One region of the Streptomyces sp. NPDC006134 genome, then DNA from elsewhere that is predicted to be linked to it. Evidence: riboswitches for the same ligand, from Rfam matches in the RefSeq annotation. Region 1 holds a riboswitch; each other region holds the start of a gene.
What was found. Region 1 has a riboswitch for cyclic di-AMP ahead of ABZ340_RS05555 (peptidoglycan DD-metalloendopeptidase family protein). Riboswitches for the same ligand answer to the same signal wherever they lie in the genome.
Positions count from the first base shown of each region.

Region 1 (7,444 bases):
GCGGCCTGCTGAACTGGCTCTCGTTGCTGATCCTGCCCGCGCACCTGTCGACTCTGGCGTGGGCACGTGTCGCGCGCGGGACGTGGGCCCGCTGGGCCGTGTCGTCCACGGCCGCGACGACAGGCGCCGCACCACTGGTCCTCTTCAGTCGGACTCAGTCCGGTCAGGTGTCCTGGATACCTCCGCTGACCTGGCACGTGTTGACCGGACCGGCGGTCCTGCTGGCGATCGCCGGGCTCGGGGCCCTCCTGGACCGTCCCCGGGCAGGACGGCTCTCGGCAGCGGCCGTCGGGCTGCCGCTGCTTGCGGTTCCGCAGCTCGGTCTCGTCGGGATCTCCCTGTTCAAGCCACTGTTCGTGGACCGGTACGTCCTGTTCAGCCTGCTGGGCCTGGCCCTGATGACCGGTGTCGTTCTCGGCGCGCTCGTGCGGGCGGTGTCCCGGTGGTCGTGGAGCGCGTCACGGTGGGTCCTTCCCGCCGCGGTCGCCGTCGCGTCGGCCGCTCTGCTGCCGCAGGCGCTGGCGAAACGCTCGCCGCAGAGCCGCGTGGACGACGTCCTGACAGCGGCGGCGCGGGTGGAGCGGCTGAAGGAGCCCGAGGACGCCGTACTCTTCGTCCCGGCGGCACGGCGGGACACCCGGATGGTCTCCCCGCACGCGTTCACGGATCTCCAGGACATCGCCCTGGAGGAGACCCCGGAGCGTTCCGGAACGCTGAAGGGCGTGGAGTGGGACCCGGCACGCATCCGGACGGAGATGCTCGCGCGACAGCGCATCGTTCTCGTCACCGACGCGGCGGAGGTGTCGAAGCCGGTGAGGTCGGCCGGGGACAAGACGAAGATCTCCACGTTGCGGAAGTACTTCACGCCGGTGACCGACGAGCAGGTCCGCGGCCGGAGAGTGACGGTGTACGAGAGGCTCACGCCCGGCCGCCCGTCGTGACCTCTGCCCGGACCGCCCTTCCGGGCCTGCGAGGACACCAGGTGACGTCCCGACGGCCGGCGAGACGGCCCTCGACGAGGTCGCCGTAACCAGAGTGTGAGTGGGTGGCGTTACGAGCTCCGTCCCCGACATGGTCGCGGGGACTTCCGTCACGCGCTCGGACCCGTCCCCGGTCAGCTCTCGCCCACGAGGCCGAGGTCGTCACGGGACGCCACCGGATCGATCTCCGGGACGGGCCACTCGCGGTTCAGCGGCAGGGACACATCCCGCCACCAAGGGCGCGTGGGGAGGGCCCCGGCAGGCTCGAAGGGCTCGCCCGGTACAGGGACGGCGAGCGCCTGACCGACCGCGCCGGCTGCGGCCAGCGTCCACTCCCCGGGTTCGGCCCACGGATGCAACGAGAGGTTGAACGTTCCCCAGTGGATCGGCAGCATGACACCGCTCGGCCGGCCTTGCTGCAGGTCCAGGTGGCTCTGGATCCCTTGCGAGGGGTTCATGTGGATGTCCGGCCACGGGCCGGGCAGCGGCGTACGGCCCGTGTGGTTCTCGGGCCAGTAATCCGAGTAGGCCCCTGTCTGGATCATCGTGGCGTCGAACGGGCCGTGTGCGGCGCCGATGTCCCGGAAGCCGTCGAAGTAACCGGTGTCGCCGCTGTGGTAGACGCGGTGCCGCTCGCCGGCGACGACCCAGGAGGCCCAGAGCGTGTGCTGGGCGTTGCGCAGCCCTCGGCCGCAGAAGTGGCGGGCCGGGGTCGCGGTGAGGGTGAGGCCGCCGATCCGGGTCGACTCGTGCCAGTCCAGTTCGCGCAGCCGGTCCGCGGGCACGCCCCAGTGTTCGAGGTGGGCGCCGACGCCGAGGGGCACGGCGAAGAGGACGTCCGTGCCGGCCAGCGCCTTGATGGTGGGCATGTCCAGATGGTCGTAGTGGTCGTGCGAGATGACGACGACGTCGACCGGGCCGAGCGCGGCCAGGGGCAGCGGCACCGGGTGCAGCCGCCGGGGCCCGGCGAACGCGAAGGGGGAGCAGCGCTCACCCCACACCGGGTCGAACAGCACCCGCTGCCCGTCGATCTCGGCCAGCACGCTCGCATGCCCGAGCCAGGTCAGGCGCAGCCCGGTGGCGGGTGGCCGGGCGAGGTCGGCGAGCGTCGTGGCGTGCACCGGCACCGTGCCCCGGGGGGTGCGGCGCCGCCGCGCGTCCTTGTCGAAGTAGAGCTTCGCGAAGTCCCTGCCCGCTCCGGAAGGGCGGGTCCGGGTGGGACCGCCCGGATTGCGGAAGACGCCGTCGGCGAAGTGCGGTGAGGCGTGAATACGGGCCAGGCGCTCGCCGCCCGGGTCCCTGCCGAAGGCCGCGGGCCGCGGCACACGCGGCCCGGAGCTGGGGAATCGGACGGCGGCCACGGCACCTCCGGACGGAGTGGATGGGGCCCTCATTATGGCCGGTCCTTCCGGCAACGGGCCCGGCCCCCTCCCACGGCAGCCGCCCCCTCCGGCAACGGATTCGAGGACCCTCCCACGGCGACCGCCCCCTCCCCCCTCCCAACAGCCGCCGCACCGCATGTCACATCCACGCCCCCTCCTCCCGTCGTACCGGTGAGGCGCCCGCACGGCGCGCCCGGCTCGGTTCGGAGTCCCGCACACCAGGAGGTGGCCCATGGCCCGCGTATCCCTCACCCCGCCCCGGACGCTGCTCTTCCGCGTCATGGAGTGGTACTCCAGGCGCATGTACGGCAAGGTCATCGATCCCGGCAGGGCGCTCGCCCACAATCCGCGCGTGCTCTGGGGCGACCTGCGGTTCGAGCAGTCCGTGGCGAAGTGGGACAAGCTCGACGCCGACCTGAAGGCACTCGCCGTGATGGCGTCCGCGGCGTCGATCGGCTGCTCGTGGTGCATGGACTTCGGCTTCTGGGAGAACGCCGAGCGCGGCATGGACCCGCGCAAGCTGCGTGACGTGCCGCTGTGGCGGGACAGCGACGCCTATACGCCGCTGGAGCGGGACGTCATGGAGTACGCCGAGGCGATGACGGCGACCCCGCCCGTCGTGACGGACGACCTGGCGGAACGGCTGTGCGCGCGGCTGGGCGAGCCGGCCTTCGTGGAGCTGACGGCCATGGTCGCCGTGGAGAACCTGCGCTCGCGCATCAACGCGGCGCTCGGCCTGACGAGTCAGGGGTTCAAGGACTCCTGCGATCTGCGCGACCCGCACGGCCTGCCGCGGACGGCCGCCGGGCGCCCCGCGGAGGGCACCCGGCGGTCCGGCACCGGCTGAGCGGGTGGAGCGGGCGGGCAGGCAGGAGTGGCGCGGGCACCGCGCAGTACAGGGGCCGGTCCGCCCGCCCCCCCCTCAGGCCACCGCCGCGATCCGCATGCGGATGTCCTCCGGGGAGAGCGTCCCCTTGGGCGTCACGTGGTCGCCCGACGACTGGCCCCGCAGCCGGCGCCCGATCCACGGCACCAGGTACTCGCGGGCCCACTGGACGTCGTCCCGCCGGACGTCGAGGGTGCCGCGCGGCGGCAGCGGCGGCCAGGGCTGTTCGGGGTCCGCGGGCACCGGGAGGCCGAGCACCTGGCCGGCGCGCAGGGCCACGCGCGTGTGCCCCTCGGGCGACAGGTGCAGCCGGTCGGCGTCCCAGGCCCGGCGGTCCTGCACGCTGCGCAGCGACCACAGGTCGAGCACCGGGCAGCCGTACCGGTCGGCGATGGCCCGCACGTGCCCGTTGTAGGTGGCGATCTTGCCGCGCAGGTGTTTGAGCAGGGGCACCCCGCGGGTGTCGAAGCCGGTCGTCACCATCACGGTGCCGGCCGCGGCACTCAGCGCGGCGACCGCCCGCTCGAACCGTTCGGCCACCTCGTCCGGGTCGGTGCCGGGGCGGATGATGTCGTTGCCGCCCGCGCAGAACGAGACCAGATCCGGCGCCAGCTCGACGGCACGGGGCACCTGGTCCGCCACGATCTGGTCGAGCAGTTTGCCGCGCACGGCGAGGTTCGTGTAGGTGAAGTCGCCTTCGGGCCGGCGGTCGGCGAGGAGTACGGCGAACCGGTCGGCCCAGCCGACGAACTTCCCGTCGGGTCCGGGGTCGCCGACGCCCTCGGTGAAGCTGTCCCCCACCGCCACGTACGACCCGATCACTGATCTGCTGTCACTCTTCGAATCGTCTGCCACATCGGCCCATCATTCACCTTGGAATGTGACCTACGCGACCGTAGGAAGGGGTTGACGGACGGTGAGATAAGCCACTCCTAAAGTGTTCGCCAATTCCGGAATACGGCGGCACCGCCGCGAGTGCCGGACAACGCCGAAGGCCGGCCCCGGGGTTCGGGGCCGGCCTTCGGTGTGCGCGAGGGGCGCGGGCGTCAGACGGAGACGCCGTGCGAGCGCAGGTAGGCGATCGGGTCCACGTCGGAGCCGTAGTCCGGCGTGGTGCGGATCTCGAAGTGCAGGTGCGGGCCGGTCACGTTGCCGGTCGCGCCCGACAGGCCGATCTGCTGGCCGGCGGTGACGCTCTGGCCGGCGGAGACGGAGATCGAGGACAGGTGGGCGTACTGGGCGTAGTGGCCGTCGGTGAGCTTGATGACGACCTGGTTGCCGTACGCGCCGCCCCAGCCGGCGGAGACGACGGTGCCCGCGCCCACGGCCTTCAGGGAGGTGCCGGTCGGGACGACGAAGTCCGTGCCGGTGTGGTAGCCGCTGGACCACATGCTGCCCGACTGGTGGTACGGCGTGCCGACGGTGCCGCCCGGTACGGGGGACACGAAACCGCTGGAGGCGGTCGCGGTGCCGGCGGACTGGGCGGTCGCCTCATCGGAGGAGGACTGCTTCGCGGGGGCGTCCGACGACGGCTTCTGCGACGGCGTGGCCGGCTTCGACGGCGCGGCGGCCTTCGCGGAGGAGGCCGCCGAGGAGGAGGACTTGGCGGCGCCCGCCTCGGCCTTGCCGCCGATGACGAGCTTCAGGCCGGGGTGGATGAGCGACGGGTCGGCGCCGACGGCCTCGCGGTTGTCGGCGTAGAGCTTCTTCCAGCCGCCGCTGACGTTCTGCTCGTCGGCGATCTTCGACAGGTAGTCACCGCTCTTCACGGTGTACGTCCGCGCGTCCGAGTTCTTCCCGGCGCTCTTTCCGGCGGCGTTGTCCCGGGCCGCCGGAAGGGACTGAACGGCCTTTTCGGAAACCGGCTGCGCAGGAGCGGCGTGAGCGCCTGCGGCCCCCATGAGCGGGAGGGCGAGCGCCGCGCCACCGGTTCCGGCGAAGGCGATGGTACGGGCGAAAAGCTGGGCCTTGGGCCGGCGATGCTTACCCTTCGCGGGCATGACGAATTCCTCTCCGGCGCCTGCGAGGTGAGCTGTCGGGTGCGGGCTGGAGATGCCCGGCCGCACGGGGGTGCGGCTTTACCCCAAGCCTTTCCGGAGACCGGAACAGGCGGTTGTACCTGTGGGTCCCCCGCTCCTGCCGTGTACGGGTGGTGGGTGAGTGCGGCTCCGGTCGGCGGCAGGATTCGGCGTCCGTCCGGATCGGTGGTGAACGTAAGCGACCAGGACGCACAGGGACAAGCAAGAGATTGCCGGGGCAGGCGTTTCACCTGATCCTTTTCGGGAAAATGACGTCACTCTGCGTCGATTCCGAGAGGGCCGCATGACGCAAAAGCCCTTGAAGAGCGTGCGAATTACGTGAGCATGACGGGCGACGCACGGTCACGGATATGACGCTCCTCACGCGTCGGCCCCTCAGATTCTTTTATTCCGGAGCGAGTTGTAAGGATTGTGGCGATCCGGGCATCTCAAGCAAAATTCTCAATACAGACACAAGCTCCTAATTCCTCCCTTCGTCGGGGGTGGTGCGCCCCGGCGGCAAGGGCGCGCGGGCGCCCCCGTCATGCCTGTGGACAACTCATTGCCCCAGGCAAGGGATGCCGTATCGTCGGGAGGGTGCCCGCCGCACGCAGCGCCGGTGGGACGGACTGGGAGGAGCCCTCGTGACGCAGCAGGTCCCGTCGACCGAACCCGAGCTGACCGGAGTGCGCAACTTCCGCGACGTGGGCGGACTGCCGACGGTGGACGGGCGCCGGGTGCGGTACGGAGTGCTCTTCCGCAGCGGCCACCTCGCGCACGCGACCGAGGACGACGCCGCGTTCCTCTCCTCCCTGGGCCTGCACACGATCTTCGACTTCCGCAACGCGGCCGACCAGAAGCTGGAGGGCCCGGACGTCGCGCTGCCCGGCGTGCGCAACGTGAACCTGCCGCTGTCCGACCCGGCCGACGGCGCCGAGTTCTGGAAGATGGTCCGCGACGGCGGCCTCGACCAGCTGCGCGAGATCCTCGCGGACGGCAAGGGCGCGCAGCGGATGATCGACTCGTACCGCATGATCATCAAGGAGCGCACGGCGGAGCACTCCCGGGTGCTGCACGCGCTCGCCGAGGACAGCGTCCCCGCCCTCATGCACTGCGCGGCCGGCAAGGACCGCGCGGGCCTGTCGGTGGCGGTGACGCTGCTCGCCCTCGGCGTCGAGCGCGAGGCGATCGTGGAGGACTACCTGAAGTCGAACGCCAAGCACCGCCGCTACAAGGTGCGCCGCAGCGGCACGTCGGCCTCCGCCTACTCCCCCGAGGTCATGGACCTGCTCAGCCCGCTGTTCGACGCGCGCGCCGAGTACCTGGCGGCCGCCTTCGACACGATCGAGGAGACGTGGGGCGGCGTGGACGCCTACCTGGCGCAGGGGCTGGAGCTCGCCCCGCAGACCCGGGAGCGGCTGCGCGAGCGCCTGCTCGACTGAGGCCGGCGACGGCCGCCGCTACTTGGCGCCGGCCTCGAACAGCAGGTAGATGAAGGCCGCGAAGACGTGTCCGACGGCGATGTAGACGATGAGCCGTATCCACAGGGCGCGCGGGAACTTCTCTTCCATGTCTCTCATGGCGTTCCTTCGGGGTCCGGGCCCAGGCACAGGGTGGCCGTGGGGCTCTGCAGCAGGGTGTGGACGAACAGCAGCTCGACCCCGTCGGCGTCCTGGGCGGCGATCCGGTGCGGGGTCAGCGAGTCGAAATGGGCACTGTCGCCGGGGCCGAGCCGGTGCGTGGCGTCCCCGAGGCACAGCCGCAGCCGCCCGCCGAGGACGTACAGCCACTCCTCGCCCGGGTGCACGCGCACGATGTCGCCCTGGGAGCCGTGGGGCACGTGGACGCGCAGGGCCTGCATGCCGCGGCCGGGCGCACCGGCCTGCCAGTACGTCCAGCCGCCCGCGGCCGTCGGTTCCATGGCGGCGGCGCGGACCACGGCGTCCCGGTCCGCGACCGTCTCGCCGAGCAGCTCGGAGACGGTTGTGGCGTAGATCCGGGCGAGGGCGAGCAGCATCGGCAGGGAGGGCTGGCGCTGCCCGGTCTCCAGGCGGGACAGATGGGCGGGCGACAGCCCGGCGGCGCGGGCCGCGGCCTCCAGGGTGAGGCCGGCGCGCCGCCGCAGGGCGCGCAACTGCGGCGCGACGGCGGCCACCGGTTCGGCAGGACCGGGCGGCC
Region 1 covers NZ_JBEXTV010000006.1:3,575-11,018, reverse strand. The annotation lists gene ABZ340_RS05575 (glycosyltransferase family 39 protein) at 1-941, shown strand, start outside; gene ABZ340_RS05570 (MBL fold metallo-hydrolase) at 1,115-2,341, opposite strand; gene ABZ340_RS05565 (carboxymuconolactone decarboxylase family protein) at 2,595-3,209, shown strand; gene ABZ340_RS05560 (SGNH/GDSL hydrolase family protein) at 3,285-4,070, opposite strand; gene ABZ340_RS05555 (peptidoglycan DD-metalloendopeptidase family protein) at 4,295-5,248, opposite strand; cyclic di-AMP (ydaO/yuaA leader) riboswitch at 5,253-5,410, opposite strand; gene ABZ340_RS05550 (tyrosine-protein phosphatase) at 5,911-6,708, shown strand; gene ABZ340_RS05545 (DUF6126 family protein) at 6,727-6,846, opposite strand; gene ABZ340_RS05540 (XRE family transcriptional regulator) at 6,843-7,444, opposite strand, start outside.

Region 2 (7,444 bases), on a different contig from region 1:
CCCAGGAGACCTGCCGCGACTTCGCCCACGTCGGCCACGCGCTCGCCGCCACCGCCCACATCGCCGAGACCGCCTGGCACCAGGGCGTCGACCTGTACAAGGAGACGGAGGACCGGCTGAAGGCCGCCCTCGCCCTGCACGCCCGCCACCAGCTGGGGGAGCCCGCGCCCGCCTGGCTGTGCGGCGGCAAGGTCGAGGCGGACATGGGGCCCGACCTGGAGGTCCTCCTCAACCACCTGGAGAACCGGCGCGGCATCTCCGTCCCCGCCGCGCACCGGCTCGCCGTGACGACGCGGCCGGCCGGCACCGACGACCTCTTCGTCTCGTGGGAGACCCTGACCCACGCGGACAACCCCGGAGAGTGAAAAGCCCAGGTGGGGAGGGGTGCCGGGGGGCGCCGGAAACCCGTGTGCGGGCGGTCCCGGAAATGGGGTACTCTTGAGACACAACGACGCGGGGTGGAGCAGCTCGGTAGCTCGCTGGGCTCATAACCCAGAGGTCGCAGGTTCAAATCCTGTCCCCGCTACTGAAGGCCGACGGCCGGAATCCGACAGGGTTCCGGCCGTCGGTGCGTTTGCGGACCGATCGTTCCCCCGTCTCTCTTCCGTTTCCCTCGTACGGTCATCCGGTCGGCCCTCCCGGCTCGCTCCCCGCCCCCGCGCCGGGAACCCTGGACGGGCGGGGCAGGTGGACGACGGCGCGGACACGAGCTGCGGGACCGGTGGGAGACGGAGACGAGTGGTGCGGCCTGGTGACGTGGACGAGGGGCCGCACGGCGGTGCCGCTCCCGGGCCGGGTGCCGGTGCCACTCCCGATGCCGGTCTCGGTTCCGGTGTCAGTTCCGGCTCCGGTGTCAGTTCCGGCTCCGGTCTCGGTTCCGGTGTCGGTTCCGGCTCCGGTGTCAGTTCCGGCTCCGGTCTCGGTTCCGGTGTCGGTTCCGGCTCCGGTGTCGGTTCCGGTGTCGATTCCGGTTCCGGTTCCGTGCCGTCGGGTGGCGGTGGGGGGCGGGCGGGCTCCCGTCTCCAGGTGTTCGTACGGCTGCTCCCCGCGCTGCTCCTCGTCATCGGCGTGCTGTACGACTGCCTCACCCCCCGCTCCTTCACCGCGGCCCCCCTCTTCACCGCCGCGCCCCTGGTCGCCGCCCCGCTCTTCTCCCGGCGCGGCACCCTGCTCACCGGGCTCGCCTCCGTCGCCGCCGTGCTCGGAATTCACCTGGGGTTCGGTGTCCTGGCGCGGATCGACGCGCTCACCGAACTGGTCACCGTGGTGACGGTCGCCGCGCTCGCCGTGCTCATCAACGGCCTCGTCCGGCGCACCGGCGAGCGCCTCGCCTCCGCCCGCGAGATCGCCGAGGCGGCGCAGCGGGCGGTGCTGCCCGAACCCGCCGAACGGATCGGCGGGTTCGAGATCGCGGCCTGCTACGAGGCGGCGCAGGCGGACGCGTTCATCGGCGGTGACCTGTACGCCGTGCAGGACAGTCCGCGCGGTGTCCGGCTCGTCGTCGGAGACGTGCGCGGCAAGGGCATGGGCGCGGTCGCGGCCGTCGCCGTGGTGATCGGGGCGTTCCGGGAGGCCGCCGAGCAGGAGGCCACGCTGGAGGCGGTCGCCCAGCGGCTGGAGCGGGCGCTGGCCCGCGAGGGCACCCGGCGCGAGGGACTCGACGCCTTCGAGGGGTTCACCACCGCCGTCCTCGCCGAACTCCCGCACGGCGACGGGATCGTCCGCATCGTCAACCGGGGGCATCCGCCGCCCCTGCTGCTGTACGCCGACGGCACCCTGCGCCCGCTGCCGCCCGCCCGGGAGTCCGCGCTGCCGCTCGGCATGGGCGAACTCGGCGTCTGGCCCGACCGCGCCGACGAGACCGTCTTCCCCAGCGGTGCCACGCTGCTCTTCTACACCGACGGTCTGTCCGAGGCCCGCGACGCCCACGGCGTGTTCTACGACCCGGCCGTCCGGCTCGCCGGCCGTACCTTCCGCCACCCCGCCGACCTGCTGGCGGCGCTCGCCGACGACGTGCGCCGGCACTCCGGAGGCGGCATGGCCGACGACATGGCGCTGCTCGCCGTACGGCGTTCCTGACTCCGCGCCCGATCGCCGTCACGGATGGTGACGGGGTGGCCGCCCTCCGCATAACAACTGACACACCGTCAGGTTGCGTGTGGGGCGAGGGGGGTGGCTGAGGGGAGGTCAACTCGCCGGAAATGCGGTGGTCATGGCCTGTTCGTCCCCCCGGAAATCGTTAATGATCAAGCGGAACGGCTTGGAATACGCGCCTCGCGTCTATTAACGTTCGATAACGCAGCGCGGTCGTCCCAGCCGTCACAGGAGACGGCTCCGCGCGCACGCGCCGAATCCCGTCAGGGAACCGGGGAACCACCACCTTGGGGTGAATCGGGCGTATGCCGCCGTGGAGACACGGCACGTATACGCGCGTAGGAGACCTTCCTGCTCCGAACCCGTCAGCTAACCCGGTAGGCGGAGAAGGAAGGAAAGGAGCGCGCCCACGTGGCGTCCAACCGGCCTGCCCCCGAGGCCCCGTTCATGCCGAGCCGGCATGACACCGTCCCCTTCGGCCACGGCGGCCCCCTTCCCGGTGAGGGCCCCGGCGAGGGTCCCTTCGAGGAGTGGAACCCCACCGCGGAGTCCGTCCGTCCCGTGCGCGGCCGGCACCGTGTCGCCAAGCAGCGCGGTGGATTCGCCCGCAGCTCCACCGTCCTCGGCGTCGGTGTCATCGCCGCCGTCGGCGCGGGCGGCATGGCCAGCGCGCAGTCCGGCAAGTCGCCGGTGTCGATCACCATGCCCGACCTGCCGTCCGTGGGCTCGCTCATCGCGGACGAGGAGGAGGAGCCCGCGGCGACCACTCCGGCCGCCCCGCTCAGCGGCATCGGCACGGCCTCCGCCGGCACCGAGCAGGGCACCGCCGACGCCGGTGAGGCACTGCGGGCCCGGATCATGGCGCAGGCCGAGCAGCAGCAGGAACAGGCCGAGAGCAAGGCCGTCGCCGACGCCGTCGCCGCCGCTGAGAAGGAGGCCGCTCAGGCCGCCGCCGCGGCGGAGAAGGAAGCCGAGGCCAAGGCCGCCGCCGAGAAGGCGAAGGCCGAGGAGGAGGCCAGGAAGAAGGCCGAGGCCGAGCGGCTCGCCGCGCTCGCCCGCCAGTACGCGCTGCCGACCTCCTCGTACACCCTCACCTCCACCTTCGGGCAGGCCGGCCCGTACTGGTCCTCCGGTCACCACACCGGCCTCGACTTCGCCGCCCCCACGGGCACGCTGATCAAGGCCGTGCACAGCGGCACGATCACCTCGGCCGGCTGGGACGGCTCCTACGGCTACAAGACGGTGCTCACCCTCGACGACGGCACGGAGATCTGGTACGCCCACCAGTCCTCCATCAGCGTCAGCGTCGGCCAGAAGGTCTCCACCGGGGACGTGATCGGGCGCGTCGGCGCCACCGGCAACGTCACGGGCGCGCACCTGCACCTGGAGGTGCACCCCGAGGGGTCCGCCTCCGGCGTGGACCCGGCGGCCTGGCTACGGAGCAAGGGGCTCACTCTCTGAGGACGGGGCGGGGGACCGGTCGGGCCGGGTTCGCTCGGCCCGGTGAGTCCGCGGAAGGTGAGTCCGCGGAAGGTGAGTCCGCGGAATAGGTGGCCTTGCCATCTATGTTGCAGAAGGGCATGACTTCTCTTCGCAAGCTCGGCTCCTCCGACCTCGAGGTCTTCCCGCTCGCCCTCGGCGGCAACGTCTTCGGCTGGACCGCCGACGAGGCGGCCTCCTTCGCCGTCCTCGACGCCTACACGGCCGCCGGCGGCAACTTCGTCGACACCGCCGACGCCTACTCCGCGTGGGCCGACGGCAACAGCGGCGGCGAGTCCGAGACCCTCATCGGCAAGTGGCTCAAGGCCCGCGGCAACCGCGCGGACGTCGTCATCGCCACCAAGGTCAGCCAGCACCCCGAGTACCCGGGCCTGTCCGCGGCCAACATCAAGGCCGCCGCCGACGCCTCCCTGCGCCGCCTGGGCACCGACCACATCGACCTCTACTACACCCACTTCGACCAGCCCGAGGTGCCGGTGGAGGAGATCATCGGCGCCCTCGACGAGCTGGTGAAGGCGGGCAAGGTGCGGCACATCGCCGCCTCCAACATCTCCGCCGAGCGGCTGCGGGCCTCCCTGGACTTCTCCGAGCGGGAGGGACTCGCCCGGTACGTGGCGCTCCAGCCCCACTACAACCTCGTCTCGCGCGACACCTACGAGGGTGAGCTCCGGGACACGGCCCAGCGGGCGGGGCTCGCCGCCGTCCCGTACTACGCCCTCGCCTCCGGGTTCCTCACCGGCAAGTACCGGCCCGGCGCCGCCGTCGACAGCCCGCGGGCGGGCAAGGCCGCGCAGTACCTCCAGACCGAGCGCGGGCAGCGGGTCCTGGCCGCCCTCGACGAGATCGCCCAGGCCCACGACGCGCCGATGGCCACGGTCGCCCTGGCCTGGCTCGCCGCCCAGCCGACGGTGGCCGCGCCGATCGCGTCCGCCCGGACCGTGGAGCAGCTTCCGGCGCTGCTGGGGGTGGCGGAGCTGACCCTGACGGAGGCGGAGCTCGGCAGGCTGACGGAGGCGTCCGCCTGACGGCGCGGGCGGCCGGGCGGCCGGGGCGGGGGCGGGAGCGCCTGGGGGCCGTCCGTCCGCCTACGTGCGGTACGGGTTGTACTGCGGGTGGGGCTGCGGATGCGGGTAGGGCTGTGGAGGTGACTGGTACGGGGCCGGTGCGGTGTGCGGCGGCCGGTACGGAGACATCGGGCCGTACGGCGTCCAGGGGGCCGGCGGCATCATGACCGGGGGCGGGGGCGCGGTGACCCGTGCCGCGTACTCCAGCGCCGGGCGGGCCACCCCGTGGCGGCTCCACAGCTCCCGCAGCAGCTCCCCTTCCCGAACGGTGAAGTCGGCGCCCGCCCGGCCGTGGCGGCCCCGGTGGCGCAGGAACGCCAGCGAGGTCGCGTACGCCTCGTACTGCGCGACCGCCCGCGCCGCCGCCTTCCCGGCGTGGTGCCGGGCGTACTCCCGGGCGATGCGGCGCGCCCGCATCGAGCCCAGCGCGAACGGTTCGGCCGGGGTCAGCCAGCCGGTCGCGACATAGGGCGGCAGTTCGGTCCGCACCGTCCTCAGCTCGCGCTGCCGCGTCCAGATCACCAGCCACGTCAGCAGGCCGAACGCCGGCACCATGAACGCCGCGTACACCGCGAAGAAGCCGTAGTCGCCGAGAGCGGCCGAGCCGTTCCACAGGGCGTGCACGCCCATCGCGAGCAGCAGGCCGGCCGGTGGGAGCAGCGCGCGGCGGACCCGGCGGCGCTCCCCGGACAGCGCGGCGATGCCGAAGCCGATGCCGGTGAGCACGGTGAACAGCGGGTGCGCGAACGGCGACATCACGATGCGCACGAAGAAGGTCGCCGCCGTGACGGAGGCGATGCCGGTGTCGCCGGTGAGCTGGTCGGTGCCGAAGGCGGTGCCCAGGTAGAGGATGTTCTCGGTGAACGCGAAGCCGGTGGCGGTGACACCGGCTATGACGACACCGTCCACGATCCCCGTGAAGTCCCGTCTGCGGAAGAGGAAGACCAGCAGGACGGCGGCGGCCTTCGCGGACTCCTCGACGACCGGGGCTATGACGGTGGCGCCGAGGGTGTCGGCGCCGTCCGGGTCGGCGGTCGCGGTCGCTATCCACCGGGTCGCGAAGCTGTTGGCGACGATCGCGATGAGCGCGGCGGCGCAGGCGCCCCAGGCGAAGGCGAACACCAGGTTGCGCCAAGGGCCGGGTTCGACGCGGTCCAGCCAGCGGAACGCGGCGATCAGCAGGGGGACCGGGAGGACGGCGAGACCGAGGCCGACCAGGAACCCCTGCGTGCCGGTCTCCTCGCGGACCAGGGCCAGGATGACGAGGCCGGAGAGCGCGAGGAGGGTGATCAGCGCGCCGTAGCGGACCCAGGGGCGTTGCCACCAGTGCGGGTGCGCGTTCCGCAGGGGGCCGGCCGGAGGACCGTTCGGCGGGCCGCTCGGCGGACCGCTGGGATACGACGTCGGGTGCGGGGGACAGGTGGCCACGGCATCGACCCTAACGAGGCGAGCGGCGCCGGTGCAGGGAGCGGCGGACTTCAGGCGCCGGTGGGGGACTGGTTCCGGTGGACGCGGCGGAAGAGCAGGTCGTTCACCACATGTCCCTTGTCCAGCCCTTGGCCCTCGAAACGGGTGAGGGGGCGGTGGGCGGGTCGCGGGGCGAAGCCGCCGTCCGGCTGGGTGTTCTCGTAGTCGGGGTGCGCGGTGAGCACGTCGAGCATCTGCTCGGCGTACGGCTCCCAGTCGGTGGCGCAGTGCACGATCGCCCCCGGCTTGAGGCGGGTCGCGGCGAGGGTCAGGAACTCCGGCTGGATCAGCCGCCGCTTGTGGTGCCGCTTCTTGGGCCAGGGGTCGGGGAAGTAGACGCGGAGCCCGTCGAGGGAGTCCGGGGCGAGCATCTCGCGCAGGAGGATGATCGCGTCGCCGTTGCCGACGCGGATGTTGGACAGGCCGCCCCGGTCGGCGAGGTTGAGGAGGTTGCCCTGGCCGGGGGTGTGGACGTCGACGGCGAGGATGTTGGTGTCCGGGTCGGCGGCGGCCATCTGGGCGGTGGCCTCGCCCATGCCGAAGCCGATCTCCAGGACGACCGGGCGGGTGTTGCCGAAGAGCTCGGCGAGATCGAGGACGCGCTGCCCGTCGATGTCGAGGCCCCACTTGGGCCACAGGCGCTGCAGCGCGTCGGCCTGTCCCGCGGTCACGCGGCTGCGGCGTGGCTGGAAGCTCCGGATCCGCCGTTCGAAGTGCGAGCCGGCCGGGTCGGCCTTCGGGCCTTCCGGGAAGCGGGGCTCGCCCTTGGGGCGGGAGGGGGCGGGGGGCTGGGGAGCCTCGGGGGCATTACGGGAGTCAGACACAGTGGGGTCGATTTTACGGGGGTGGGGGTGGCCGGGGCTTGTGCCGTGCTCGCGGGTGGGGGTGGCCGTGGGTTTGTGCTGTGCCTGCGGTGCGGGTGGGGGTGGCCGTGGGTTTGTGCTGTGCCTGCGGTGCGGGTGGGGGTGGCCGTGGGTTTGTGCTGTGCCTGCGGTGCGGGTGCGGGTGCGGGTGCGGGTGGCCGGGGCTTGTGCCGTGTACGCGGGCGGGAGTGGTGGAGGGCTGTGCCGTGCACGCGGGCGAGAAGCTTGCGGGCGGGGTGGCCGTGGCGCCGGTCAGGTCCGGCCCAGGGCCGTCAGTGCTCGCCGCGCCACCTCTCTCCCGATCGGCAGGGACGCCGTCGCCGCGGGGGACGGCGCGTTCAGGACGTGCACCGCGCGGGCGCCCTCCCGGATCAGGAAGTCGTCGGCCAGGGTGCCGTCCGGCAGGACGGCCTGAGCCCGTACGCCCGCCGCCGCCGGCACCAGGTCGTCCTCGGT
Region 2 covers NZ_JBEXTV010000068.1:18,693-26,136, reverse strand. The annotation lists gene ABZ340_RS31615 (alginate lyase family protein) at 1-365, shown strand, start outside; tRNA gene ABZ340_RS31610 (tRNA-Met) at 453-526, shown strand; gene ABZ340_RS31605 (PP2C family protein-serine/threonine phosphatase) at 1,027-2,079, shown strand; cyclic di-AMP (ydaO/yuaA leader) riboswitch at 2,336-2,493, shown strand; gene ABZ340_RS31600 (M23 family metallopeptidase) at 2,506-3,555, shown strand; gene ABZ340_RS31595 (aldo/keto reductase) at 3,675-4,619, shown strand; gene ABZ340_RS31590 (PrsW family intramembrane metalloprotease) at 4,680-6,086, opposite strand; gene trmB (tRNA (guanosine(46)-N7)-methyltransferase TrmB) at 6,137-6,949, opposite strand; gene lhgO (L-2-hydroxyglutarate oxidase) at 7,241-7,444, opposite strand, start outside.
Region 2: linked by a shared signal. The riboswitch ahead of ABZ340_RS31600 (M23 family metallopeptidase) and the one ahead of ABZ340_RS05555 (peptidoglycan DD-metalloendopeptidase family protein) in region 1 are both predicted to bind cyclic di-AMP.

Region 3 (7,444 bases), on a different contig from region 1:
GCCGGCGGCATCGTCGCCAAGCTGATCCACCGCCATCCGCACGTCTTCGGGGACGCCACGGCGACCACCCCCGAGGAGGTCAAGGAGCACTGGCTGCGCACCAAGGCGGTCGAGAAACAGCGCACCTCCGTCACGGAGGGCATCCCCCTGGGCCAGCCCGGCCTGGCCCTCGCGGCGAAGCTGGCGTCGCGGGTCCGCACGGCCGGGCTCGACGTGCCGCTCCCGCCCGCCGAGGGCATCGGCTACGAACTGCTCGCGCTGGCGGTCCGCGCCGAGGCGCAGGGCGTCGACCCGGAAGCGGCACTCAGGGCAGCCGCGCGGGCGTATCGCGACGCCATCCGGGAGGCCGAGGGCTGAGCTGTGCGGGGAGGGTGGGGCGGGGCGGGAGGGGAGGGGGAGGGAGGGGAGGGGGGGAGACCCCCTCCCGGATACCGTCAAGGAGTGACCGACCAGCCCAAGCCCGACAGCTCCACCCCGGCCCCCACCCCCACTCCCACCCCCGCGGCCCCGGCTCCCACCCCCACTCCCACTCCCGCGGCCCCGGCTCCCACCCCCACCCCCACTCCCACCCCCACCCCCGCCCCCACAGCCCCGGCCCCCACTCCGGAGCCCGCCCTCTTCACCTGGGAGTTCGCCGCCGACCCCTACCCCGCCTACGCCTGGCTGCGCGAACACGCCCCCGTGCACCGGACCACGCTGCCCAGCGGAGTCGAGGCCTGGCTGGTCACCCGTTACGCCGATGCCCGGCAGGCGCTCGCCGACAACCGTCTCTCCAAGAACCCGGCCCATCACGACGAGCCCGCCCACGCCAGGGGCAAGACCGGCATTCCCGGCGAGCGGAAGGCCGAACTGATGACGCACCTGCTCAACATCGACCCGCCGGACCACACCCGGCTGCGCCGTCTGGTGAGCAAGGCGTTCACGCCCCGCCGTGTCGCCGAGTTCGCGCCCCGCGTGCAGGAGCTCGCCGACGGGCTCATCGACCGGTTCGCGTCCACGGGGGAGGCCGACCTCATCCACGAGTTCGCCTTCCCGCTGCCCATCTACGCCATCTGCGACATGCTCGGCGTCCCCCGCGAGGACCAGGACGACTTCCGGGACTGGGCGGGCATGATGATCCGCCACCAGGGAGGGCCCCGGGGCGGGGTCGCCCGCTCGGTGAAGAAGATGCGCGGCTATCTCGCCGACCTCATCCACCGCAAGCGCGAGGCGCTGCCGCCCGAGCCCGGCCCCGGCGAGGACCTCATCTCCGGCCTCATCCGCGCCTCCGACCACGGCGAGCACCTCACCGAGAACGAGGCCGCGGCGATGGCGTTCATCCTCCTGTTCGCCGGTTTCGAGACCACCGTCAACCTCATCGGCAATGGCACATACGCCCTGCTCACCCACCCCGGGCAGCGCGCCCGCCTCCAGCGGTCCCTCGCCGCCGGCGAGCGCGGCCTGCTGGAGACCGGCGTCGAGGAACTCCTGCGCTATGACGGGCCGGTGGAACTGGCCACCTGGCGCTTCGCCACCGAGCCGCTCACCATCGGCGGGCAGGACATCGCCCCCGGCGACCCGGTGCTCGTCGTGCTGGCCGCCGCCGACCGGGACCCGGAGCGGTTCGCGGACCCGGACACCCTCGACCTCGCCCGCCGGGACAACCAGCACCTCGGGTACGGCCACGGCATCCATTACTGCCTGGGCGCCCCGCTCGCCCGGCTGGAGGGCCAGACCGCGCTCGCCACGCTCCTCACCCGCCTGCCGGATCTGCGTCTGGCCGCCGATCCGGCCGACCTGTGCTGGCGCGGCGGACTCATCATGCGGGGCCTGCGCACGCTGCCCGTGACGTTCACACCGGCTCCATGACCTCGCCCGGGAACAGAGCCGCCCTCACCAAAAGGTGACAGAAGTTCAGCTCTGTGATCTTCGTGTGATCTGCGCGGCATGAACTTGTGACAAGTGATCGTATGGCTATACGTTCACGGATCAGCGCGGCGCCGAGCGCCACCCGTCGCGCGGTCCCTGTTGTCTCGCGAAAGGTTTCCGCATGCTTTCCGGGAACGGTCGTCACCGCCGCCCCCGCCAGGCTCCGGCACTCGTGGTCGCCGCCGGAGTGACCGGCTCCGCCATCGCGATCCCCCTTCTCGGAGCCTCCGGTGCCAGTGCGGCCGACGGCGCGACCTGGGACCGGGTCGCCGAGTGCGAGACCGGCGGCGCCTGGAGCGAGAACAGCGGCAACGGGTACTACGGCGGTCTGCAGCTCACCCAGGACGACTGGGAGAAGTACGGCGGACTCGCCTATGCGTCCAGCGCCGACCAGGCCAGCCGTTCCCAGCAGATAAGAATCGCCGAGAAGGTCCTCGCGGCCCAGGGCATCACCGCCTGGCCGACCTGCGGCCTTCTCGCCGGCCTGAACGCGGGTTCGGGATCGGCCGCCACCGGCACCGCTCCGGCGGACGGGGCGTCGTCCGGACCGGATGCCACGAAGACACCTGAATCGCCCGAGTTGTCGGAGTCGTCCAGGTCCTCCAAGTCGACGGACCCCTCGGCGTCGCCGAAGTCGCCGAAGTCACCGGAGGCGTCCGGATCGTCCGGCTCATCCATATCGGCCAACCCGTCCGTGTCGCCGAGTAAGAGCGAAAGCTCCGGAACGTCCGGATCGTCCTCCATCTCGTCTCCGTCCGGCACGCCTGACGCTTCGTCGGGTGACCGGGAGGAATCGCCAAAGTCCGGCACATCGGCTGATTCCGGCTCGGGCTCCGGGTCCGTGTCGGCCCCCGGCGCCTCCCGGAACCCGGCCGCGCCCGAGCGTGACGCATCCGGCAACTCCGGACAGGAGGAGGCTGTTTCGGGCCTGACGGACACCGGCACCTCCGGCAACGGCCGCCATCGCGGCCCCAGCGCCGACGAGACCCCGGCCGACCGCCGCGACGGCACCTCCTCGGGCCGGCACGCCTCGCGCGGCGAGGGGTCGGCGCGCGATGTCGTCGACGGCTCCTACACCGTCCGCCACGGCGACAGTCTCTGGGCCATCGCCGACTCCCTTGACCTCAGCGGCGGATGGCAGGGGCTGTACGCCGAGAACAAGGAGACGGTCGGCGCCGACCCGGACCACATCCTTCCCGGTCAGAAGCTTGCGGTCGGTGACGAAACGGGCGAAAAGTAGCGGGAGTTCGCGTCAGGCTTCACCGCTAATGTCCCTTATAAACGCGGTGAGAGATAGGTCTCAGAAGCCCTGATCGTCTTTGAAATTCCGTCGGTGGCCTGTCTACGGTCATGAGCGCTCGCCACCGCGGGCCCCGGCTGCCGCAACGCCGAATCCTGCCAGCGGCCGTCCGGGAACAGTCGTCGCGTCAAGCGCCGCAGGCAGGAGCGGGGGACCCAAGGTAAGCGCCGCGCCGGGCAGTTGAGCCGGAGCGGCTAGGGGTGGAGCCGAGTCCCGCAAGGGGCCCGGCCGGGCAACTCAACCGGCCCGAACCCGACAGCTCACCTCGCAGGCGTCGGTGAGGGGATCAACCATGCTGTTTTCCGGCAAGGGCAAGCACCGTCGTCCGTCCAAGGCCACCCGCGCCATCACGCTCGCCGGTGTCGCCGGCGCCGCCGTCGCCGCCCCGCTGATGGCGGCCGGCAACGCCTCCGCCGCCACCGCCTCCGAGTGGGACGCCGTCGCCCAGTGCGAGTCCGGCGGCAACTGGTCCATCAACACCGGCAACGGCTACTACGGCGGTCTGCAGTTCTCCGCCTCCACCTGGGCCGCGTACGGCGGCACGCAGTACGCCGCCACCGCCGACCAGGCCAGCAAGGAGCAGCAGATCGCGGTCGCCGAGAAGGTGCTCGCGGGCCAGGGCAAGGGTGCCTGGCCGGTCTGCGGCAAGGGTCTGTCCGGCGCCGCGTACACCGGCGGCGGCGCGTCGGCCGGCTCGGACAACGGCTCCGGTTCCTCGGCCGGTTCCTCGGCCGGTTCGAACACCGGCTCCGGCAGCTCGGCCGGTTCCTCGGCCGGCTCGTCGTCGGCCCAGTCCGAGACCACGACCCGTTCGACCGAGCAGAAGGCATCCCGCTCCCAGGAGCGCCCGGCCGCCTCGCAGAAGACCGTCACCACCCCGACCGGCGAGAAGGTCGAGAAGGGCGACGGCGAGTACAAGGTGGTCGAGGGCGACACCCTCAGCACGATCGCCGCGGACCACGGCGTCCAGGGCGGCTGGGAGAAGCTGTTCCAGCTGAACAAGGACATCGTCGAGGACGCCGACCTCATCTACCCGGGCCAGCAGCTGCACCTGAAGTAAGGCGCGGCACCGGCCCGCCCGGCCCCCGGGCTCCCGCCCGATTCCCCCCACGGGCTCCCGCCCGGCCCCCGGGCTCCCCGCCCGGTCCCCCCACGGGCTCCCCGCCCCGGTGCGTGTCCCCCGTACGCACCGGGGCGGGGTTTTTCGCGCCGCGCCACGACACCTCCGGACGGGCCCGCACGGCGGCCCGCACGGGGGACGTGTTTGTTCCGTTCGGAAACAATTTACTCTCGGTTCTGTCCAACGGGTGGGTGACCGGCTGGCCGATCGCCCGGAGCCGGTTAGGCTCGTCCCGCAGAGCCACACGGTTTCTCTGGCAGAACCGCCGCGGTCCTGCCCACCCGCGTCACATCCAAGAAGGAGATGCTCGTGCCGTCCATCGACGTCGTCGTAGCCCGGGAAATCCTGGACTCCCGAGGCAATCCCACGGTCGAGGTCGAGGTCGGCCTCGACGACGGCAGCACGGGTCGTGCCGCCGTTCCGTCCGGCGCCTCGACCGGCGCCTTCGAGGCCATCGAGCTGCGCGACGGCGACACCAACCGCTACCAGGGCAAGGGCGTCGAGAAGGCCGTCCTGGCCGTCATCGAGCAGATCGGCCCGGAGCTGGTCGGTTACGACGCCACCGAGCAGCGCCTGATCGACCAGGCCATGTTCGACCTGGACGCCACCGACAACAAGGGCTCCCTGGGCGCCAACGCCATCCTCGGCGTGTCCCTCGCCGTCGCCCACGCCGCCTCCGAGGCCAGCGACCTGCCGCTCTTCCGCTACCTGGGCGGCCCCAACGCGCACCTGCTGCCGGTGCCGATGATGAACATCCTGAACGGCGGCTCGCACGCCGACTCCAACGTGGACATCCAGGAGTTCATGATCGCCCCGATCGGCGCGGAGTCCTTCTCCGAGGCCCTGCGCTGGGGTGCCGAGGTCTACCACACCCTGAAGAAGGTCCTGAAGGGCAAGGGCCTGGCCACCGGCCTCGGCGACGAGGGCGGCTTCGCCCCGAACCTCGGCTCCAACCGCGAGGCCCTCGACCTCATCCTGGAGGCGATCAAGGAGGCCGGTTACACCCCCGGCGAGCAGATCGCCCTCGCCCTCGACGTCGCCGCGTCCGAGTTCTACAAGGACGGCGTGTACGTCTTCGAGGGCAAGGAGCGCACGGCCGCCGAGATGACCGAGTACTACGCCGAGCTGGTCGAGGCGTACCCGCTGGTCTCCATCGAGGACCCGCTGTTCGAGGACGACTGGGAGGGCTGGAAGACCATCACCGCCCAGCTCGGCGACAAGGTGCAGCTCGTCGGTGACGACCTGTTCGTCACCAACCCCGAGCGCCTGGCCCGCGGCATCGAGGAGGGCGCCGCCAACGCCCTGCTGGTCAAGGTCAACCAGATCGGCTCGCTGACCGAGACCCTGGACGCCGTCGAGCTGGCCCAGCGCAACGGCTTCAAGTGCATGATGTCCCACCGCTCCGGCGAGACCGAGGACGTCACCATCGCCGACCTGGCCGTCGCCACCAACTGCGGCCAGATCAAGACCGGTGCCCCGGCCCGCTCCGAGCGCGTCGCCAAGTACAACCAGCTGCTGCGCATCGAGGAGATCCTCGACGACGCCGCGGTGTACGCCGGCCGCAGCGCCTTCCCGCGCTTCAAGGGCTGACCGGCCCGGCAGAAGGCAGCGTCGTCCGTACGTCCCCGTACCCGGTCCCGTACCGTGTGCGGGGACGTACGCACGTAGGACGGCCAGGACGGCGCAACGGGAGGCGGGGACATGGCGGTGAAGGACCGGGACCGTTTCTCCACCACGACCCGGATCCGGCTGCTCGGTGAGCAGACGGCGGCCCGGGTCTACCGCTCGCAGTCCAAGCGGCAGGCCCGCCGCTCCCGGCTGACCGGCCGGGCCGCGCTGCTCGCGATGGTCGTCTGCTCCCTCGTCGTGGTGCTCGCCTATCCCATAAGGCAGTACGTCGCCCAGCGCGGCGAGATCGCCGACCTGCGGCGGCAGAAGCAGCAGACCCAGGAGCGGGTCGAACGCCTGCGCGACCTGAAGGCCCGCTGGCAGGACGACGCGTACGCGGAGCAGCAGATCCGGCAGCGGCTGCACTACGTGATGCCGGGCGAGACGGGCTACGTCGTCATCGACCCGGACGCGACCGAGCAGTCCCGCACCGACCTCGGGGCGGCCGACCGCCCCTGGTACCTGAACATCTGGGGCGGTGTGGACGAGTCCGACGCCGCCGGCCGGTGAGGACGGCCCCGCCCCGCGATCCGCGGCCCTCCGTCCGCGGCCCGCGCCCCCTCCGCCCACGATCCGCGCTCCACGTCCCACGTATCCACGGACAGAAAGACAGCCTGAACACCGCCATGGAAACCCCTCCGCCGCCCACCCCGCGCACCGAGCCCACCGACGCGGACGTCGAGGCCTTCAAGCAGCAGCTCGGGCGTCCGCCGCGCGGGCTGCGCGCCATCGCGCACCGCTGCCCGTGCGGGCAGCCGGACGTCGTGGAGACGGCACCGCGGCTGCCCGACGGCACGCCCTTCCCGACGCTGTACTACCTGACGTGCCCGCGCGCCAACTCGGCGATCGGCACGCTGGAGGCCGAGGGCGTGATGAAGGAGATGACCGAGCGCCTGGCGGCCGACCCGGAGCTGGCCGCCGCCTACCGCGCCGCGCACGAGGACTACATCCGGCGCCGCGACGAGATCGAGGAGCTGAAGAACTTCCCGAGCGCGGGCGGCATGCCGGACCGGGTCAAGTGCCTGCACGTCCTGGTCGCCCACTCGCTGGCGGCCGGTCCGGGCGTCAACCCGCTGGGCGACGAGGCGATCGCGATGCTGCCCGAGTGGTGGCGCAAGGGCCCGTGCGTGACGGTTCCCGAGACCGCCGGAACCTGTGGGGAGGACGAGCAGTGACCCGTGTCGCCGCCGTCGACTGCGGTACGAACTCCATCCGGCTCCTGGTCGCCGACGCCGACCCGGCCACCGGCGAACTGACCGAGCTGGACCGGCGCATGACCATCGTCCGCCTCGGCCAGGACGTCGACCGCACCGGCCGGCTCGCCCCCGAGGCGCTGGAGCGGACCTTCGCCGCCTGCCGCGAGTACGCGGAGATCGTCAAGGCGCACGGCGCCGAGCGCCTGCGTTTCGTGGCGACGTCCGCCTCCCGCGACGCCTCCAACCGCGACG
Region 3 covers NZ_JBEXTV010000021.1:101,880-109,323, reverse strand. The annotation lists gene ABZ340_RS16480 (nucleoside triphosphate pyrophosphohydrolase) at 1-357, shown strand, start outside; gene ABZ340_RS16475 (cytochrome P450) at 442-1,848, shown strand; partial or broken gene ABZ340_RS16470 (transglycosylase family protein) at 2,030-2,317, shown strand; gene ABZ340_RS16465 (hypothetical protein) at 2,281-2,652, opposite strand; gene ABZ340_RS16460 (LysM peptidoglycan-binding domain-containing protein) at 2,750-3,148, shown strand; cyclic di-AMP (ydaO/yuaA leader) riboswitch at 3,331-3,497, shown strand; gene ABZ340_RS16455 (transglycosylase family protein) at 3,501-4,268, shown strand; gene eno (phosphopyruvate hydratase) at 4,638-5,918, shown strand; gene ABZ340_RS16445 (septum formation initiator family protein) at 6,030-6,506, shown strand; gene ABZ340_RS16440 (DUF501 domain-containing protein) at 6,623-7,171, shown strand; gene ABZ340_RS16435 (Ppx/GppA phosphatase family protein) at 7,168-7,444, shown strand, end outside.
Region 3: linked by a shared signal. The riboswitch ahead of ABZ340_RS16455 (transglycosylase family protein) and the one ahead of ABZ340_RS05555 (peptidoglycan DD-metalloendopeptidase family protein) in region 1 are both predicted to bind cyclic di-AMP.

Region 4 (7,444 bases), on a different contig from region 1:
CGGCGAGCGCGCTGATGGTCAGCGGAGTACGGCCGCTGTCGACGACGGCGTCCAGATGAGCGGCGAACTCCTTGGGACCGACCGTGAACTCGGCGATCCAGGACGGCGGGTCGTCCATCACGGCGTGATAGAGGAAGACGGGGATGGCGGCCCTGTTCCCGCCCTCGGTGCCGGGACCCGCCGGCCGTCTGCCGCCGCCGTCCGCCGCTGTCGTCATCTCGCCTCCCGGGTGAGCGTGCGCAGGGCGCGTCGCGCCCGCAGATAGCCGACGGGGCCGTACAGCATCCCCCGGCGCTGCAGGCGGGAGAGGCGGTGCGGCCAGGGGTGCGTGCGTGCGTCGTGTGCGCCCGGCGCGCCGGTCGTGCCGCCCGCACCGGTTGCGTTGACCCAACCGGCCGTGCTCTCCGTGCCGTTCGCGCCTGCCACCGTGCCGTTCGCGCCTGCCACCGTGCCGTTCGCGCCTGCCACCGTGCCGTCCGCGTGCCGGGCGGCGCTCAGGGCGCGGGCGTGGGCCAGGCCGCGGGGCAGCCGGGCGAGGAAGGCCGGCAGCAACGTGGGGCGGTTCACCAGGATCGCCGTGAGATAGGCGGTGAGGCCGGCGCCGTAGCCGTACGCCTGGGTCTCCAGGTCCTTCCAGGTCTCCCGGTGGTGGTGCCACACGAGCGCCTGCGGGGTGTAGTGCAGCCGATGCCCCTGGGCGAGGACCCGGACGAAGCCGTACAGGTCGTCGCCGCCCCGGGCGCGTGTGCCGGCGCCGGTGGCCGGGTCGAAGCCGCCGACGGAGCGCAGTACCTCCGTGCGGAAGGCCATGTTGGCGCCCGAGCCGAACCGGCCCGCGGTGAACGGGAACAGCGGCTCGTCGTCGGGCGGGTCCTTCGGGTCGTACGTCCGCGGCGTGAAGCCCTTCGCGAAGCCGCCGTGGCTCTCCAGCAGCACCTGGGCCGGGGTGCGCAGCCGCGCGGGCAGGATCAGCCCGGTGGCGCAGCCCAGGCGCGGGTCGGTGGCGAAGGGCGCGGTCAGCTCGGTGAGCCAGCGTGGGTCGGCGACCACGTCGTCGTCGGTGAAGGCGACCACCTCGCCCCGGACGGCCGCGAGCCCCCGGTTGTGCGCGATGGCGAGCCCGGGCACCGGTTCGCGCACGTACCGCACGCGCTCGCCGTACTTCCGCTCGACCAGTTCCCGGGTCTCGTCGGTCGCGGGCGCGTTGTCGACGACGACGATCTCGAAGTCCGGGTGGTCCTGGGCGAGGAGCGAGTCGAGGGCGCGGGCGAGCTGCCCGGCACGCTCCCGGGTGGCGACGACGACACTGGCGGACGGTGGCGCGTGTGACGGCGGCGCGGATGACGGTGGCGCGTGTGACGGCGGCGCGGATGACGGTGGCACGTGTGACGGCGGTGCGGATGACGGTGGCACGTGTGACGGCGGTGCGGATGACGGTGGCACGTGTGACGCCGGCGCGGACGACGGTGGCGCGGACGACGGCACCACCTCGCGCGCCGTGTCTCCGGCCCCTTGACCACCGCTCTCGGCGCCCCGGCTGCCGCCCCCGGCCCCTTCTCCGCCGGATGCCCCTTCCGCGCGCTCCACATCCCGGCGCTCAGCATCCCGATGCTCCGCGTCCCGGCGTACCGCGTCCCGGCGTACCGCGTCCCGCGCGAGCCCGGCGAGCACCTCCTTCGGGTCGGCGCCCTCGGGTACCCGGCCGAGCAGCGTACCGACGGGCCGTCCGCCCCTCCTGACCAGCACGAACACCTCTCCGGACGTCACCGGAGGACTGCCCGGCCCGGGTCTGAGGGAGACCTCCGGGTCCCGGCCGGCCGCCCCCTCCCCTCCGTCCGGTCCCAGGTCCAGCTCGGCGACCTGCACGGGCTCGATGCCCTGGAACAGCGCGATCTCCCGCCGCACCCGCGCGGTACGGGCCGCACGCCCGCCCCCCTCCGTCACGCGCCCTCCCCCTTCGTCACGCGTCTTTCCTCTCCCCGTCACGTTCCTTCCCCCTCCGCCATACGCCCTCCCCCTCCGTCACCCTCCGTCATCCCGGATCTCACCCCTGAATCCGATGTCGGGGGCGACCGGACCTGACATCAGGGCCGGCGCAGCCGTGCCGCGCCCTTCAGCGTCCGTGCCGCCAGCGAGGCCAGTCGCGGCCGGCTCCGGACGAAAGCGTGCGTGCGGCGGGCCGGCTCGCGGCCCAGCCAGTGCAGCGCGGCCCCCGCACCCGGACGCGTCACCGCCCCTTCGTACACGGGCAGTTCGCCCGTCCTCAGCGATTCCTTGTACTCGGCCCGGCCCCGCCCCATGTCCAGCAGGCCGATGCCCTGCGCGGCGGCGGCCTCGGCCATCCGCAGATGCAGCACCAGCCCCGGCGAGTACTTCGCGAAGTGCGGGTCGTAGGCCGGGAACCAGCAGGCCAGTACGGACGCCGAGCGCAGCCCGAAGTGGGCGGCGACCGGCCGGCCGCCGGCGTAGAGCACGGACAGCGTGCCGCTGCACTCCGCTGCCCGGGTCGCGGCGAGCCGCCCGACGAGCCGGGTGATCCACTCCTGCGCGAACCGGTCCCGGCGGCCCGTACGGCGGTACTGCGCCGACTTCCACGCCATGAGCGTGCGCAGCGCGGCCGGGTCGCGTTCGTCGAAGACGAACCGGACCTCCCCGACCTGGCGGCCGAGCCTGCGCTCCTTGGCGAGCGTGGTCTTCAGGAACTTCGGCGACTGGGTGCGCAGGACGGACTCGTAGGCCTCGTACCCCTTCTCCACGTCGATGACGTAGGCGGGGTGCTCCTCGGCGGCGTACGGCACGAACAGCCCTTGTTCCGCTTCGAGGTTGTCGAAGGCGAAGCTGGACAGCGAGCAGGATCGCAGCAGTTCGCGGGTGTCCGGCCGCAGGCCCGGACGCAGCACCACGCCCTGGCAGTCCGACACCCCGAGCCCGATCGCCCGGCCCTGGCCCAGCGGCCCGCGCTCGTGCGGCAGGAAACCGGCCGCCTCGCCGCCCTCGTAGAGCACCGCCACCCGGGCCCGCGGCCGCACCAGGCCCACGGCGTCGGCGAACTCCGGTTCCATGAAAGGGTTCCGCGGCGCCGAGGACTTCGCGCGCAGTTCCCGCCAGTGCTCCCGTTCCCCCTCGCCCAGCTCCTGTGGCCTCAGCACACGGATACGTCCACTGCTCAACCTGACCCCCCGATCAAGTCCCCCCTGGACACATGGGACGGTACCGCCGAGCCCGCCCGGGCGGTAGGTAGCGGAAGATGTTGTTGCCAACCGGTGCAGACGCCCTCAACCGTGCGCAGCCGGTGATGCGTCAGCTTTCGGACACCCGGTTCCCTCCCCCGGGGTCCATGTCCTCTTCCGGTTCACGGTGAGGACGGACGGCCGGGCGGCCCCGCCGGCCGCCGCCCGCCGCCCTCGGGCGTGCGGGGAGCCGGGAACCGGCCGCTTCCGCGGTGAAACGGCGGGGCGTGTTGTCCGTATTCTCTGATCATGGACCGGACTGCGTATGCCCTCATCGCCACCGACCTGGACGGAACGCTGCTGCGCGGCGACGACACCGTCTCCGACCGGTCGCGCGCGGCCCTCGCGCGGGTGGCCGAGGCCGGCGCCCGCCACCTGGTGGTCACGGGCCGCCCGGCACCGAGAGTGCGGTCACTGCTCGACGACCTCGGCTGCACGGGGCTCGCGGTGTGCGGTCAGGGGGCACAGTTGTACGACGCCGGCGCGGACCGTCTGCTGTGGTCGGTCACGCTGGACCGGGAGCTGGCCGAGACCGCGCTCGGCAAGATCGAGGCCGAGGTGGGGCAGGTCCACGCCGCGGTCGACCAGGACGGCGTCGACGGGCTCACCCTCATCGAGCCCGGGTACCTGATGCCGCACCCGACCCTGCCCGCGGTGCGGATCGAACGGCGCGACGACCTGTGGTGCGCGCCCATCAGCAAGGTGCTGCTGCGCCATCCCGAGCTGTCCGACGACGAGTTGGCGGCGACGGCGCGCGCGGTGATCGGCTCGCTGGCGACGGTCACCATGTCGGGTCCCGGGACCGTCGAGCTCCAGCCGTGCGGTGTCACCAAGGCGACCGGTCTCGCGCTGGCCGCCGAGCACCTCGGCCTGAGCCCGTGGCAGACCCTCGCCTTCGGGGACATGCCCAATGACATCCCGATGTTCGACTGGGCGGCGCACGGCGTCGCGATGGCCAACGCCCATCCCGAGCTCAAGGCGGTCGCCGACGAGGTCACGGAATCGAACGAGGACGACGGCATCGCCGTCGTCCTCGAACGACTGTTTCCCGCGGTTCGTTAGGGCCCGGAGCGGCCCGTCAGCACCTGGCGCGGTCCGTCAGCACCTGGAGCGCCCGTCAGCACCTGGAGCGCCCGTCAGCGCCCGGCGCGGTCCGTCAGCACCCGGAGCGCCCGTCAGCGCTCAGTACGCCCCGAAGACGTTGTCGATCGAGCCGTACCGGTGGGCCGCGTAGTTGCAGGCGGCGGTGATGTTCGCGACCGGGTCGTACGGGTCCCACGAGGTGCCGGGCACGTGGTAGGCCCGGAACGTCGGGTCGATGACCTGGAGCAGGCCCTTGGACGGGGTGCCGTTGATGGCGTTGATGTCCCAGTTGTTGATGGCGTACCGGTTGCCGGACGACTCGCGCATGATGTTGCGGTGGATGCCGTTGTACGTCCCCGGGATGCCGTGCTGCGCCATGACGTCGAGCGACTGCCGGATCCAGCCGTCGAGGGTGTTCGTGTAACCCGCCGTCCCGGTGACGACGGTGGGCGTGGCGGCCGGGGTGGCCGCGGAGGCGGTGGCGGCGCCGGCGAGCGGCAGGGCGAGTACGGCGGCGCCCGTGCCGAGGAGGGCCAGCTTGCGGGCGAGTCGGGCGGTGGTGGCGTGCCGGTTCTGACCGGATGCGCGCATGACGAGTTCCTCTCCTGCCGCCTGCGAGGTGAGCTGTCGGGTTCGGGCGGGAGGTGCCCGGCCGTGGCCCTGACGGGCACGGCTTCACCCCAAGCCGCTCCGGTGTGGTGTCCGGCGCGGCGACTTACCTGGGTCCCCCGCTCCTGCCGTGCGTGAGTTGGTCGGTCGATGGGTGTGCGTCCGGGCGGCGGCAGGATTCGGCGTCCGCCCGACAGGCCGGGAACGTATGCGAGGGCACATGTCCGAAACAAGTGCAGGAATCACCTCTCGGGCATGTTGACCTTGTTCTGAGGTGTTTGGGGTGCTTGATCCTTTACGGCCGCCAAGGGTCAACTGGCTTGCGGGGTACAGGGAGGCGGGCGGATGTGGGGGGTGTGGCCGCCCGGGCGTCGGCGTGAGCCAATTCACGGCAAGCGGAAAGAGTGGCAAATCGGGCAATAAGGCCAACTAGTCCTTAAATGGCTTCTCGTGGGGACTGTTGTCGTATGCGGGCGGGCGGGCGGGCGGGCGGGCGGGCGGGCGAGCGGGCGGGCGGTGCGGTGAGGGGTGGGTCCTGGAGTCGCGCCGAGGAGCGGAACGCGGGTTTGCGTGTCGAATGGGTGACCTTCCCGGGGTGCCGGCCGTTGGGCGCGGGGGCGGGGTCTTCCGTGCGGGGTCTTCCGTGCGGGATCTTCCGTGCGGGGTCTTCCGCGCGGGAGCTTCCGTGCGGGAGCTTCCGGGCGGGCCTCCGGCGCGCCGCGTCCGCTTGGGGGCCCGGCTCATGTCTGCTCATATCTGCTGATCACAAATATGCCGGTCATGATCCGATACCGACCGGCCTGTAACCGTGGGCGCTATCGGTGATCGAAACGTGACCGGATACGCTGACTTGAGTGATGGCAGCGACCTATCGACAAACCGTGTAAGCGCCAGTAGACACCAGCAGACAGGAGACCCCTCGTGACCGTCGTCGGGCCGTTCGGGCTGAGCGTGCGGGACCAGGCACTGGAAGCCGATGTCCAGGCCGGACTGGCGGCTGTCGAGGAAGGGTTGCTTGAGGCAACCAAAAGTGAAGTGCCGTTCATCACAGAGGCCGCCCAGCACCTGGTGCGGGCGGGCGGGAAGCGTTTCCGGCCACTGCTGGTGATGCTCGCGGCCCAGTTCGGCGACCCGTACGCCCCGGGGGTCGTGCCGTCGGCCGTCGTCGTCGAGCTGACCCATCTGGCGACGCTGTACCACGACGACGTGATGGACGAGGCCGCGGTACGGCGCGGGGTGGCCAGCGCCAACACCCGCTGGGGCAACTCGGTGGCGGTCCTCACCGGCGACTTCCTGTTCGCGCGGGCCTCACAGATCCTCGCCGACCTCGGCCCGGAGGCCGTCCGCGTCCAGGCACTGGCGTTCGAACGGCTGGTCACCGGGCAGATCCTGGAGACGGCCGGACCGCAGGACGGACGGGACCCGGTCGAGCACTACCTCGACGTCCTCGGCGGCAAGACCGGATCGCTGGTGGCCGTCTCGTGCCGGTTCGGCGCGATGATGTCCGGGGCCCACGAGACGCACGTGGACGTGCTGACCCAGTACGGCGAGCGGCTCGGCGTCGCCTTCCAGCTCGCGGACGACGTGCTGGACATCGCCTCCGACTCGCACGAGTCGGGCAAGACGCCGGGGACGGACCTGCGCGAGGGCATCGCGACCCTCCCCGTGCTGCGCCTGCGTGAACGGGCCGCCCGGCTGGGGCTGGCCGAGGACGTCGAGCTGTGCGAGCTGCTCGGCTCCGACCTGACCGACGACGAGCGCCACGCGGAGGCGCTGCGCCTGCTGCGCGCCCACCCCGCGCTGGAACAGGCCCGCCGGGACACCGTCCGCTACGCGGAGGACGCGCGCGCCGCGCTCACCCCGCTGCCGGAGTGCGAGGCGAAGACCGCGCTGGTGGAGCTGTGCGACGCGGTGGTGCACCGAGCCGGGTAGAAGCCGGGTGGGAGCCGGGTGGAAACGGCCGGCCGGTCCGTCTGCCTTGCTGGTCTCGTCTGCCCTGCCGGTCCGCCTGTCCTGCTGGTCTCGTCTGCCCTGCCGGTCCGCCTGTCCTGCTGGTCTCGTCTGCCCTGCCGGTCCGCCTGTCCTGCCGGTCTCGTCTGCCCTGCCGGTCCATCTGTCCGGCCGGCGCCCCGGCTGCTCGGCCGGCCCCGTCGGCCGGGTCGCTGTCCCCTACCGGGCGGGGGAGCCGCCGTCCCCTACTGGACGGGGGAGTCGCCGTCCCCTCGCGTCATACCGCAGCAGTAGGCGGAGTTGAGTCCGCAGTCTGACGAAACCACCTGTCCGATTTGGTCAGATGGAGACCGCGGACATCACCACTCCTCACCGATTCGGGTGAGAATGGCGGCTCACGGTGAGACCGGCGCGAGAGCACACGACGCGAGGACACGACACGGGCAGCCGCCGCCGACCACGGAGGTAGGGCACACATGGCACCGTACGCATCCGACGACAGCACGACGGCCGCCGGGGCCGGGGAACCCGGGACCCGGCGGCGCAGGGCCGCGCGGTACGTCGTCCCGGTC
Region 4 covers NZ_JBEXTV010000003.1:86,991-94,434, reverse strand. The annotation lists gene ABZ340_RS02995 (polysaccharide deacetylase family protein) at 1-118, opposite strand, end outside; gene ABZ340_RS02990 (glycosyltransferase) at 214-1,383, opposite strand; gene ABZ340_RS02985 (GNAT family N-acetyltransferase) at 2,085-3,149, opposite strand; gene ABZ340_RS02980 (HAD family hydrolase) at 3,480-4,292, shown strand; gene ABZ340_RS02975 (transglycosylase SLT domain-containing protein) at 4,413-4,904, opposite strand; cyclic di-AMP (ydaO/yuaA leader) riboswitch at 4,909-5,078, opposite strand; gene ABZ340_RS02970 (polyprenyl synthetase family protein) at 5,844-6,854, shown strand; gene ABZ340_RS02965 (DUF2092 domain-containing protein) at 7,349-7,444, shown strand, end outside.
Region 4: linked by a shared signal. The riboswitch ahead of ABZ340_RS02975 (transglycosylase SLT domain-containing protein) and the one ahead of ABZ340_RS05555 (peptidoglycan DD-metalloendopeptidase family protein) in region 1 are both predicted to bind cyclic di-AMP.